3 regions of the Chryseobacterium sp. MEBOG06 genome follow, and region 1 is predicted to be linked to each of the others. Evidence: riboswitches for the same ligand, from Rfam matches in the RefSeq annotation. Region 1 holds a riboswitch; each other region holds the start of a gene.
What was found. Region 1 has a riboswitch for cobalamin ahead of LF887_RS18020 (TonB-dependent receptor plug domain-containing protein). Riboswitches for the same ligand answer to the same signal wherever they lie in the genome.

Region 1 (4,307 bases):
GATAGTAAAATACATGAAGATTTTCTTCCCTGCAGATCTGTACCAAATCTTTAATGAAGTTTTTTTTATGATCTAAAGGCAGGTTACAGTCTATTCTTATAGAGTAATTTTCAGCATTACTTTTCTTAAATTCCGAACCTGTCATCTGAATAAACCGATGTTTTATATTTTCAAACGCTTCTCTTTCCGGAGACCAACTTTTAGTGGTTTGGATTTTGAAAGGAATACCGGAATCCAGTAATATTGCATTTTCATGAATCAGTAATTTTTCTATTTCAGTGGCGAGCTGGAAATGATAATCAAAAAGCTGACGGTCCGAAATGTTAATAATCAATTGATTTTCATTGATATTAAGAAGTATGAAGCTTTCTTTGAACTGTTTTTTCAGATCTTCCAGCTTTTGGATAAAATTGTTAATATGATCAACCTGTACTCTGGCTGCCAGATTTGCTTCATTATCGATATGACCTCCATATCCCTCAAAAAAATTAAAAAACTTGAAATGGTATAAATCTTCAGGAAACTTAAAATACCAGTATACTCCTAAAATCATGGTTGGTTGAGTTGATGAATTGGATAAATATCAAAATTAAATAAAATTTCACACTCCAAGACTTTCAAAACCCTTAAATTTGTCTTCAATAAAAATTTACTTGGATGCTTAGGAAAATTTCAATTGCGGCAGTTACTTTTTTGTCCGTAGTTACAATCAATGCACAGAAGAATAAAAATACCCAGCTGGAAAGACCGAAATTAGTGGTGGGTCTGGTCGTAGATCAGATGCGTTGGGATTATTTATACCGTTTTTATGGCAAATTCGGAAATGACGGTTTCAAAAGACTGTTGAATACAGGATATTCTTTAAATAATGTACATATTCCATATGTTCCTACTATTACAGCTTTGGGGCATACCTGTATCTATACAGGTTCTGTACCGGCAATTCATGGTATTGCAGGAAATGACTGGACAGATAAAGAAACAGGTAAAGGTGTATACTGTACGGCAGATGAAAGCGTTCAGCCTGTAGGAACCACCAATACAAAAATTGGCAGCCACTCTCCCAAAAACCTTTGGTCTACCACAGTAACGGATGAGCTGAGACTGGCAACCAACTTCCAGGGAAAGGTAATTGGTGTTTCTCTGAAAGACCGTGCCTCTATACTTCCGGCAGGACATACGCCAAACGGAGCTTTCTGGTTTGATGACAGTACAGGGAATTTTATTACAAGTACATGGTATATGAATGATCTTCCTCAATGGGTAAAATCATTCAATACACAGAACCTACCGGAAAAACTGGTAGCAAATGGCTGGAATACCTTACTCCCGATCAATCAGTATACAGAAAGTGCGCCTGACAATTCTCCATGGGAAGGATTACTGGGAAGTGCAAAGACCCCTACATTCCCTTACAGCAATCTGGCTAAAGATTATCAGGATAAAAAAGATAATATCCGCTATACTCCTTTCGGAAATACGCTGACACTGAAGCTGGCAGAAGCTTCTGTAGAGGGTGAAAAACTGGGTGGTGACAATATTACAGACTTCTTGGCAATTAACCTTGCTTCTACAGATTATGCCGGACACAAATTCGGGCCTAACTCTATTGAAGTGGAAGATGTTTATATCAGATTAGATCAGGATCTGGCAGAATTCTTTAATTATCTGGATTCAAAAGTTGGAAAAGGAGAGTATACTGTTTTCCTTTCTGCTGACCATGGTGGAGCACACTCTGTAGGATTCCTGAAAGAACATAAGATCCCGACAGGTTTCTTTGGAGAAGGAGCTCAGAAAGATCTTAACCAAAAACTGAAAGAGAAATTCGGAGCTGATAAATTAATCAATGCCATCGATAATTATCAGATCTATTTCGACAGAAAAGTATTGGCTGACAGTAAGCTTGAATTAGATGACGTAAGAAACTTCGCCGTTAAGGAGCTTGAAAAAGACCCTACTGTTTTATATGCCGTTTCTGTAGATAAAGTTCAGGAAGCAAGTATTCCGGAACCTATCAAACAAAGAATTATCAACGGAATCAACAGACAGAGAAGTGGTGATATTCAATTGATTTCTCATGACTCTATGCTTCCTCCATACTCTAAAACAGGAACTACACACAGTGTATGGAATTCTTATGATTCACATATTCCATTAATCTTTATGGGATGGGGAGTTAAGCAGGGAGAAAGTAATAAGGCCTATTATATGACCGATATTGCTCCTACTGTTTCTTCATTACTTAAAATTCAGTTTCCAAGCGGAAATGTTGGAAATCCAATCACAGAGGTTATTGGTAAATAATTGAACAAAATGATTCGATCATATAGAACTGCCTTCATTTGAAGGCAGTTTTTTATTTTACTTATAAAGGTTAATTTACGCTTTAGGAGTGTTGTTCATCAAATCATTAGTAGAGATGATCTTTCGAATGGCTGTTTTTGATATTGAGAACAGTCATTTTACTTTTGTTTATTTTAAAGAAGAATCTATGGGAAAAGAAGCCGTGGTTTGCAGATTGGTTTTTTGGCTAATAGATATAAAAAGTTATCTTTGCAAAAATTTTGGTTTCCAGTATATTGGAATGAAAAGGGAATCGGGTGAAAGCCCCGGACTGTCCCCGCAACTGTAAATCGCAACTAAAAGTTTCTGCAAGCAGCCACTGTATACAACGGGAAGGTGCAGAATGCGAAAGTCAGGAGACCTGCCAGAGTTATAACCAAAAAACATATTGCTTTCGGAGGAAAAGTAAAATAATATGGATATAAAAAGATCTTTAGCACTGCTTTTTTCATCTTATGGCTGTTTTCTTTTCGGACAAGAGAAAGCCATTGATACTATTTACATCTTCGACAACCAGATGAACAGGGTAAAACTCTTTCATCCGGTGAAAACCATTACAGCCGAAGATACAGAGAAAAATTCTACTAACCTTTCAGAACTGCTCAGGTTTCAATCTCAGGTTTATATTAAAGAAAATGGACGTGGGGCTGTTTCTTCACCTTCTTTCAGAGGAACTACTGCACAGCAGACCGCCTTTGTATGGAACGGAATTAATATCAATTCCAACTTTCTGGGACAAGGAGATATCACCAATATGCCTCTGTTCGGATATGATCAGATCGGAATAAAAGCTGGTGGCGGAAGTGTGGTATACGGAAGTGGAGCCATCGGAGGAAGTATTCACATGAACAATACTCTTGATTTTAATAAGGGATTTCATGGGGGACTATTTTCAGAGGTTGCCTCTTTCAATACGTTTAATAACTTTGTTAAAGGATCTTACAGCAATGACAGGTTCAGCTTTAAAGCTTCAGGAAATTACTCTGTAAGTGAAAATGATTATAAGGTAAGCGACCTTAATTATATCAACAGGAACGGAAATTATTACAATACTACATTTAATGCAGGAGCTTCCTACAAAATAACTGATGAGCATAAAGTTTCGTGGCAAAGCCAGTTTTTTGACTCTTCACAGCATTATCCTATCTATGAAGAAACCGCAACGAAAACGAAATATAAAACCCAGAGTGTAAGAAGCCTTATCGCATGGGACTGGAATAAAACAAAATTCAGCAACTCTTTCAAAGCTGCTTATACAGAAGAAAATTTTCAGTATTTTGGAGCTTTGGATCTGCCTAAATCAAGCGGTGGCACAGGGAAAAACTATATTTTGAAAAATGATTTCAATTATTTTCTGAATTCAAAGTGGAATATCAATCTTATTGGAGAATTTCAGGTCAATAAAGGAGAAGGTTATAAAAGTGGAATAGTAGATGTAAGCAGGAATGTAGGTTCTGTTTCCGCATTGCTAAGATATTTCGTAACAAAGGACCTGCGTTTTGAAGGTGGGTTTAAAAAGGATTTTGTAGAAGATATCAATTCTCCGGCTTTGTATTCTTTCTCAGGAAAATGGAATACTTCAAAATGGTATAATGTAGGGCTTAATTTATCCAAGAATTTCAGATATCCGTCATTTAATGATATCTATTATGAGCCGGGAGGGAATAAGGATCTGAGACCGGAAACCTCTGTTCAGGTAGATATGAACCACGAGTTTAAAGTGAAGAATTTTAAACTTACCGTTTCCCCTTATTATATGGGAGTGACCGATCTTATTGTATGGCTGCCTACAGCTCTTGGGTATTGGCAGGCTTTCAACGTTAATAAATCCGAATCATACGGATTGGAATCTCAATTGTCTTTTAATAAACAATTGGGGAATCATAAGATTGGGCTGAATGCCGGGTATTATTACACGAGATCAATTGATAAGGAAACCCATAAACAGATGCCTTACGTTCCTA
Region 2 (4,307 bases), 2.5 Mb from region 1:
CAGAGATCTACAGAAAAAAAATAATTGATTTTAAATCAAATGAAAAACGCACCCAACCGGGTGCGTTTTTGTTTTACCATGATACATGAATAAAAAAATCGTGTATTTAGGGTTGAAAAAATATTCTTTTTTCTATTTCTTAACCATTTTATGGAGTACTGAATTGTTTAAGGTTTTAATCTCAACAAAATAAACCCCTGAACTTAAAGACTGAATATTAATCTTAGTAGCCTGCGCTGTCATTACTTTCTGCCCCGATGCAGAATAGATATTTACTTCCTTCACATTTTCAGGACTGTCAATCTGAATGAAGTCACTTGCCGGATTAGGGTAAATGCTTAAAATTTTCTTATTGACAGTAGAAACACCCAGTGTTGCATTAGATGCTTCAGTAGGAGTAAAAGGTCTTCTTTGTCCGAAACTTAATCCAAGCCATTTGTTATTGGTTAATTGAATTTGTGAAAGTTCGGACTGTGTCTGCCAGCTTGAGATATCATTTCCCTTATACAATTTCCAGCTGTTTGATCCGGAAGTGTTTCCAGTGAGATTATTCAGTGAAAGACTGGAAATTTGGTTGTTGGTTGAGGTAAAGGTAAAATAAGAAGCTTGTGACTGAATCAACTGCAAAGCCTGTTCAGCAGTAATCGTTCCATTGTATTGAATTCCAAAGACAAATGAATTAGCATTTCCATTAGAATTATCAGTTCCGAAATCTATAACAACTAAGCTTTTATTAGATCCGGTGCCAATCCAGTTGGTAATTTGAGAGGAATTGTACCATAAAGAACTGTATGCAGGAGTTGGCGTAGCAGGTGCTTGTGCTGTAGGATTGCTGAATCCATAAGATGCACCGTACCACTGGCCGTTTAATATCGTTCCATTGTTCATCCATCCTACTGAAGACCAGCTGTTCGTATCATTACCACGCCATAAACTCCACCAGTCCGGTGTAGATTGTTGAGAATGGTCATTAAAACTAACCTTATCAAGAAATCCGTTATTAAACGTTAAAATATAATCAAAAGCAGGTTCTGCACTTTTGATCATCTGAAGCATTTGAGGCCCGGTTATATTCTGCCCCGGATTAAATCTTACTCCCCAGACGTAAGATCGGTCATCAGTTCCATCTTTGAAATCTGCTACAAAATAGGCAGTTTGAGAACCTGTTCCCACGAAAAATTTTACATCATTTGCAGTAAACTGCGCAAGGCACAGTCCCACAATAAGTGTACATAAAAGACTTAATAATTTTTGCATTGAAGAATTATTTAATGATTAGTTTTTCAGTGAAATTATTATTCTTATCTGTGATTTTTACAATATAATTGCCTTTAGATAGAGTACTTACATCAATACCGTTTTGAGTATACTGCGTGTTGATGATCATTCTTCCGGCAGTATCATAAATCTGAATATTTCCGGTATTTAAACCTTGTACAAAGAATTTGTCACTTGCAGGATTCGGATATAATGACAATTTAGAAGCTTTTGTATTTTCAGCTGTAGAAAGAGATGGTGATGCACTATTATAAGCAATGATTTGATTAGGAAGCAGACTCACTGTAAAAGTATTTTCTAAGGTTCCCTGCAAATCATAAGTGTAAATTTTTCCCGGTGCAACATATCCCTTAGGGTCAGCAACATAAATTTTATTATTAACAATATTAAACCCATAGGCCGTACCATAACTATTTATAGGAATAGGTGCACTTGCAATTGCATTTGTTGAAAAAGAAGGAGCGGCAATAGATGTTTTATAAATTGACGCATCTTTCATATAATAAATATTCGTACCGTCTGTATCCATATAAGCTGGTTTTGTCCCTGCAGGAAGTGCTGTGCTGGAAACGATACTTTGGCTTGTTGTATTGTAAACCGTAAAAGTTCCAAAAGAATTAGGAGTATAAGGATTTCCGGAACTCATGATGTAAAGAAGGTTGTTTTTTTCAAAAATACTGTGTGGAAAATCTCCTACATTTACTTCTGAGATAACCGAATTGGTAGAAGTATTGATAACATCCATATACTGATTGATTCCAAAACCTCCCTTTAATAAAACATAAAGCTTATCGTCTTTACTGTAAATTTTTTCAGGTCCCGACCCTACAGCAATATTTGCTTCATGAGCATACGTGTTGAGATTGTAAACCGCTACATAATTATTGACAGAACCTGTTCCTCCCCAGTTGGTTACATAGAATTTGTCTCCGCTAAAAGCAATGTATCTTGGATTGTCCAGGTTGTTTGAAATCGTGGTAATCAAAGAAAAGTCAGATTTGTTGATGACCTTTATTTGGTTGGAAATGTTTAAAACCACAAAAATTTTGTCACCAAAAATTTTAATGTCTTGTGCGGTATCGCCCAGTGTTGCATTATTGTTATTGATTTTAAAATAGTTGTTGGTCACAACCGATTGATTGGAGATCAGCGATATTTCAGCATTATTGCTTCCGGCACCGCCTTCGTTGAGTACCAGGACCCCTTCAGTTTGCGCATTTGCAAAAGAGAGTACAAACGCAAGAATAAGAAAATAGATTTTCTTCATGATATAATTAAATTAAAGTTTTATTCCCGAAACCTCACCACAGGACAAAACATTCATGAAAAAATCTGTTTAGATTTTTCTTTCACAAACTTTTATTCCCGAAAGTTGAAATTAATTTAAGGCAGGTCTCCTGGCTTACATCTTATAGCCGCCTTCCCGGATTTTTATCCAGTGGTATTAAAGGCTATAAGTAGATTAGTTTACAGTTGCGGGAACAGCTCAGGATTCGAATATTTATTCTCACCTGATTCCCTATTAATGAACAATGTTCAACCTTAAAAACGCTGCAAATATATCATATAAATTAATAGATGTTTTTTTGTGAATTGTACCTGATTTCAAGTCTTTTATGGAATTTAATAAATTATTCAAAAAGATATTTTATCAAATTGATAAGTAATCTATCTTTATTGTTGGTTTTTCAGAATTAAAATTAGGAGCTTTATAGTTTATATTGAATTCATTTTACAATTTCGGTCGTTAAAATGGAATCCCGTGACGAAAAAAGACCTTCTCAAAAATTGAGAAAGTCTCGTGTTTTGACACCACTGCATTTAAAAAAAGTTACCAGTCGTGGCCGGGAAAATATTTTTTTCCTATTTCTTTACTATCTTATGAATGGTTGAATTGGCAGAAGTTTTTACCTCAACAAAATAAACTCCTGAATTCAAAAACCGGATATTAATCTTTGTTGCTTGGGAAGTTAATACTTTCTGCCCTGTAGCAGAATAGATATTCACTTCCTTCACATTCTCAGGACTATCAATTTGAATGAAGTCACTTGCCGGATTAGGATAGATACCGAATTTTTTCTTATTGACGCTGGAAACACCCAATGTAGAAAATGATTCTGCCGGAGTAATTGGTCTTCTTTGTCCGAAACTTAAACCTAGCCAGTCATTGTTATTCAGCTGAATTTGAGATAAATTGGTTTTTGCCTGCCAGCTTGAAAGGTCATTTCCTTTATATAATTTCCAGCTGTTTGGTGCGGAAGGGTTTCCGGTGAAGTTATTCAGTGAAAGACTGGAAACCTGATTACTGGTAGATGTAAAACTGAAATAAGAAGTCTGTGACTGAATTAACTGTAAAGCCTGTTCCGCAGTTATTGTTCCGTTATATTGAATTCCGAATACAAAAGAGTCAGCATTTCCGTTTGTGCTATCTGTCCCAAAGTCAATTACTACCAGACTTTTATTACTTCCGGTTCCTATCCAGTTGGTAATCTGAGAAGAACTGTACCACTTTGAACTGTAGGCAGGGACAGGAGCGGAAGGCTTGGAAGGCGGATCAAAACCATAGGAGATTCCATACCATTTTCCGTCAATCAAAAGGTCATTATTTACTCCGTTATTGAATGATAAATTTTCTGAGGTTAATCCTGACCAGGTAGACCAATAATCATCAAGACTTGGTGTATGATGATTGTAGTTTAAACTGTAAAGAAACCCGGAAGGAATTTCAACCTCTATCTTAGGCTCTGCATTAGCAATAGCATTGATAAGGTCTTCCATTGTTAAGTCATTAGAATCAAAACGATATCCCCATGCATAAGACGTAGGAGTATTGTTATCATTAAAATCAGCAATGAAATAAGCTTTTTTGGAACCGGTTCCTATCCAGAATTTAATGTCATTTTCTGTAAATTGGGCCGACATGGACTGCATGATAAGCAGTAAGAAAAAAAAATAGATTTTTCTCATGATATAATTAAATTAAAGTTTTATTCCCGAAACTTACCTTCAACGGAAAAATAATTTCTTGT
Region 3 (4,307 bases), 1.9 Mb from region 1:
GTGTATTTGCTTTGGTTTCTATGGTTACTCAGAATCTCTGGTTTCTGGTGGCTATCGGTCTTCTGCATTCATCTATGTGGAGCTGTATATATTCACTCTCTATAAAAGGGTTAAACAAATATACCTCAAAAGCTTCAGGAATATTTATTTCTGCCGTATTTGGAGGAGCCGTTTTTACGCTTATTCAGGGAGGTCTGGCAGATGTTTTCGGGTCCTGGAGATGGACATGGTTTCTTACGGTAATCTGTGAATTACTGATGCTTTGCTATGCCCTGTTCGGTTCCAGAATAAGAGAAAAAGATATCGTAAGCTGATAATCACTTTTCTCAGCTATCTTTAGTCTATCAACACTAGAAAAATATAATTCAATTAATAATGGAAGAAAAAAAACATAAAATAGTCTGTTTTGGAGAAGTTCTTTGGGATATATTTCCCGGGGCTCAAAGAAGAATCGGGGGAGCACCCTTCAATGTGGCGTACCACCTTTTTAAAATGGGTCTAAATGTAGAGATGATCAGCAGCGTAGGAGATGATGAACCTGGTCACGAATTGCTGCAAAAGATTAAAAACTGGCAGATTCCTACAGATACTATTCAGATCAATCAGGAATATCCTACAAGCACTGTTGTTGCTACTGTGGATGAAAATAACGATGCCCATTATGATATTGTAGAAAATGTAGCCTGGGATTTTATAGGAACGACACCTGAAAATCTTAAGTCTGCCAGAACAGCAGATGCTTTGGTCTTTGGAACATTGGCTGCCCGAAATGAAAAAACAAAAAATACATTATTTGAACTGCTTGAAACAGGAAGTTATAATGTTTTCGATATCAATCTGAGAGCACCTTATTACGATATCAGAATTATTAACGAACTGCTGCATAAAACTCATTTGGCAAAATTCAATAAAGCAGAACTGAGGATGGTTCTGGACTTTCTAGATAAAGAATATAAAACCGAAGAAGACAGTATCAGATATCTGCAGGACAAATTCGGGATTCGGGAAATTATTATTTCTAAAGGAAGTAAAGGAGCATTGTATGCTATAGATGATCGTTTTTATCTCTATCCTACAATCCCGGTTGAGGTTAAAGATACGGTGGGAAGCGGAGATTCATTTTTGGCAGGATTTTTATCCAAAAGGATCGGGAATGAAGCTTCTGCTCATGAGATTATGACTCAGGCGGTTTCACTGGGGGCCTTTATTACTTCACAGGAAGGCGCCTGCCCGGAATATACTTTAAAAGATTTTAAAAGATTTAAAAACCGTTATCCCGTTACTGCTCTCAGCTAAGGTTCAAAACATGAACTCAAACATTACAACCGGAACAGCTAAAGGAATACTGATCCTTTAGCTGTTCTTATTTTATTGGAAAAATATTTTTTGTATCTTGGTTATTTATACTGTTGGATGTTTTAGCTCAACAATTTAGTATAAATTTCGTAACCTTTAAATCTAAATAACCAATAGAAAATAAACTGAATGAGTTAAACAATCAGGAACTGATAGAAAGAGCGAAAAAAGCCAGTTCAAACAAAATAATGAATGCAGTGATAGTAGGGTTTATGGCTGGTATTTCTATTTACAGTACAGTGAAAAATGGCTTTGGATTCTTTACATTTTTACCTGTTGTTTTTATTCCTTTTGTCATAAATTCAAAAAAAGTCGACTGGGAATTACAGGAAGAGCTAAAATCTAGAGATTTAAAATAAAATAATATTTCCGCTTGTTGAAAGCGGTAAAAAATAAGTTTTGGCCCATTGCTAAAAGCAATGGGCCGAAACTTATTTTAAAGTAAAATGTCTTACGATAAAGTCTCTGAAAATACAATTTCAGTAAAGTTTTCAGTAAAAATTTCAGACACTCAATACGGATTTTACCTATGCGAAAATTTCAGAAAATACTTTTGTAAAAAAGGGCAAAAATTTCCTTGAAAACATCTGTTATTTGTGAATGTCAAGCAAAGGTAAAATAAGGTTTTTATTTAGGTTGGTTTAATATTTTACCGTCATATCTTATGAATTTAGTAACGAAAAATTAATGTTATTGCCTAAATTGTAATGTCTGAACTGTTAATTGTGTTTTTTTAAATGATACATTTACAGTTGATTAGCTTGGAATAATTATTGTTTGCATAAAATCTCTTGGTCATTTTCATAAAATACTTATATTTACCACCAAGGAGTTCTTAACACCTTCTTTATCAACCGAAAATGGTTACACTTAGCTGTGTATTAAAAGGGAATCGTGTGCAAATCACGAACTGTCGCGCAACTGTAAGTAACGGATAAGGTTTTTATCAAAATAAAGGTCCACTGTATACCCGGGATATGGGAAGGACGATAAAAACTGTTACAAGTCAGGAGACCTGCCTATTTCGAATTGACGATGCTTTCGCGGTCTGAAGCTTATAGTCAGGTATGATACGATATGGATAACATTTTGGTCAAAAATCTTTGTCAGGTCATGTTATTTTGTGATACAAATAGGTAATGGAGCAGTATGCTTTTTCATTATGCTATCGTTCACCGTATTTTCCTTTTCCATAGTTTTCTTTCCCAAAGGTATTGTGAAGTTTATCAGGAACTTTTTATTAATCAACATAAAAAGTTAAAAAGTGTATCTATCCGATCTCGATTATTTATGCAGGAGCAGCAGACTTGGAAACAAACAGGTTTGCAGGAACTTAATTATTCAAAATTCCGAATTTCGGAAAACGGAGAGCATTACTTTGCTTCTCTTCCGTTCATTACTTTTTATCGCCCATCATTGGATAGAGCTGCTTACTGCAATGTTTGTCTATTGTCTTCTACGAACAAATTTCAACTAAACAATAAATATTATAATGACTAAAAGTGAAAGTTTGAAGTCTCCCGGTATGAAATTTCGGGAGGCCATGGAAAAAGAAAGTCCTCTTCAGATTGTTGGAACTATTAATGCCAATCATGCGTTACTCGCACAGCAGGCTGGCTTCAATGCTATTTATCTTTCCGGTGGAGGTGTGGCGGCAGGTTCTTTAGGAATTCCGGATCTGGGAATTACGACGCTGGAAGATGTTTTAATAGACGTTCAGCGTATTACCAATGTTTGCGACCTCCCGTTAATGGTAGATGTAGACACTGGATTTGGTCCTTCTGCATTTAATGTGGCAAGAACGGTGAAATCATTGATCAAGGCCGGAGCAGCCGCATTACATATTGAAGATCAGGTAGGTGCAAAGCGCTGCGGACACCGCCCTGGAAAGGAAGTGGTAAGCAAAGAAGAAATGGTAGACAGACTGAAGGCTGCTGCGGATGCCCGTAGTGATGATAATTTTGTAATTGGCGCCAGAACAGATGCTTTCGCTAATGAAGGTCTTGAAAAGACACTGGAAAGAGCAGTAGCTTACAAAGAGGCCGGAGCAGATTTTATTTTTGCAGAAGCCGTTCCGGACCTAACCTTTTATCAAAAATTTGTTGATGCCACAGGAATCCCAGTATTAGCCAATATAACAGAATTCGGAATGATTGAAATGTATACTGTAGAAGAATTGAAAAATGCAGGGGTAGGGTTGATTCTTTATCCACTTTCTGCGTTCCGTGCGGCTAACAAAGCAGCTCAGAATGTATACGAACATCTCCGTAAAGAAGGCACACAAGCCAATGTACTGGATACGATGCAAACAAGGGAAGAGCTCTATAAAAGCATCGGATATTATAATTACGAACAAAAATTAGATAACCTTTTTAAACAAAATAATTGATATGTCAACGAGCACCGAACCAACATTTAAACCTAAAAAGAGCGTCGCTCTTTCGGGTGTCACAGCAGGGAATACAGCGCTTTGTAGTGTAGGAAAGAGCGGAAACGATCTTCATTACAGAGGATATGATATTCTGGATCTGGCAGAAAAAACAGAGTTTGAGGAAGTTGCTTATCTTCTGATATACGGCCAGCTGCCTACCGCCTCCCAGTTGAAAAACTATAAAGCAAAATTAAAGTCTCTAAGAGGATTGCCTCATTCTGTAAGAAATATTTTAAAGAGTATTCCCGCAGCAGCACACCCAATGGATGTCATGCGCTCAATGGTATCTGCAGTCGGAAGTATTCAGCCGGAAAAAGATGATCATAATATGGCAGGAGCAAGAGATATTGCGGACAAACTTCTGGCATCATTTAGCTCAGGGCTATTATATTGGTATCACTATACTCATAATGGTAAAGAAATCAATGTTGAAACAGATGATGACACTATTGGTGGGCATTTCTTACACCTGTTGCATGGCAAAAAAGCTCCTGATTCCTGGGTAAAGGCAATGGAAATA

Region 2: linked by a shared signal. The riboswitch ahead of LF887_RS06530 (T9SS type A sorting domain-containing protein) and the one ahead of LF887_RS18020 (TonB-dependent receptor plug domain-containing protein) in region 1 are both predicted to bind cobalamin.
Region 3: linked by a shared signal. The riboswitch ahead of prpB (methylisocitrate lyase) and the one ahead of LF887_RS18020 (TonB-dependent receptor plug domain-containing protein) in region 1 are both predicted to bind cobalamin.

The regions. Positions count from the first base shown of each region.
Region 1 covers NZ_CP084580.1:3,937,444-3,941,750, reverse strand. Annotated here, with positions in the region: gene LF887_RS18030 (hypothetical protein) at 1-553, opposite strand, end outside; gene pafA (alkaline phosphatase PafA) at 658-2,304, shown strand; cobalamin riboswitch at 2,549-2,727, shown strand; gene LF887_RS18020 (TonB-dependent receptor plug domain-containing protein) at 2,759-4,307, shown strand, end outside.
Region 2 covers NZ_CP084580.1:1,397,238-1,401,544, forward strand. Annotated here, with positions in the region: gene clpP (ATP-dependent Clp endopeptidase proteolytic subunit ClpP) at 1-24, shown strand, start outside; gene LF887_RS06525 (T9SS type A sorting domain-containing protein) at 133-1,257, opposite strand; gene LF887_RS06530 (T9SS type A sorting domain-containing protein) at 1,265-2,545, opposite strand; cobalamin riboswitch at 2,648-2,838, opposite strand; gene LF887_RS06535 (T9SS type A sorting domain-containing protein) at 3,142-4,245, opposite strand.
Region 3 covers NZ_CP084580.1:2,005,387-2,009,693, forward strand. Annotated here, with positions in the region: gene LF887_RS09210 (MFS transporter) at 1-314, shown strand, start outside; gene LF887_RS09215 (carbohydrate kinase family protein) at 376-1,296, shown strand; gene LF887_RS09220 (hypothetical protein) at 1,545-1,715, shown strand; cobalamin riboswitch at 2,201-2,394, shown strand; gene prpB (methylisocitrate lyase) at 2,849-3,745, shown strand; gene prpC (2-methylcitrate synthase) at 3,747-4,307, shown strand, end outside.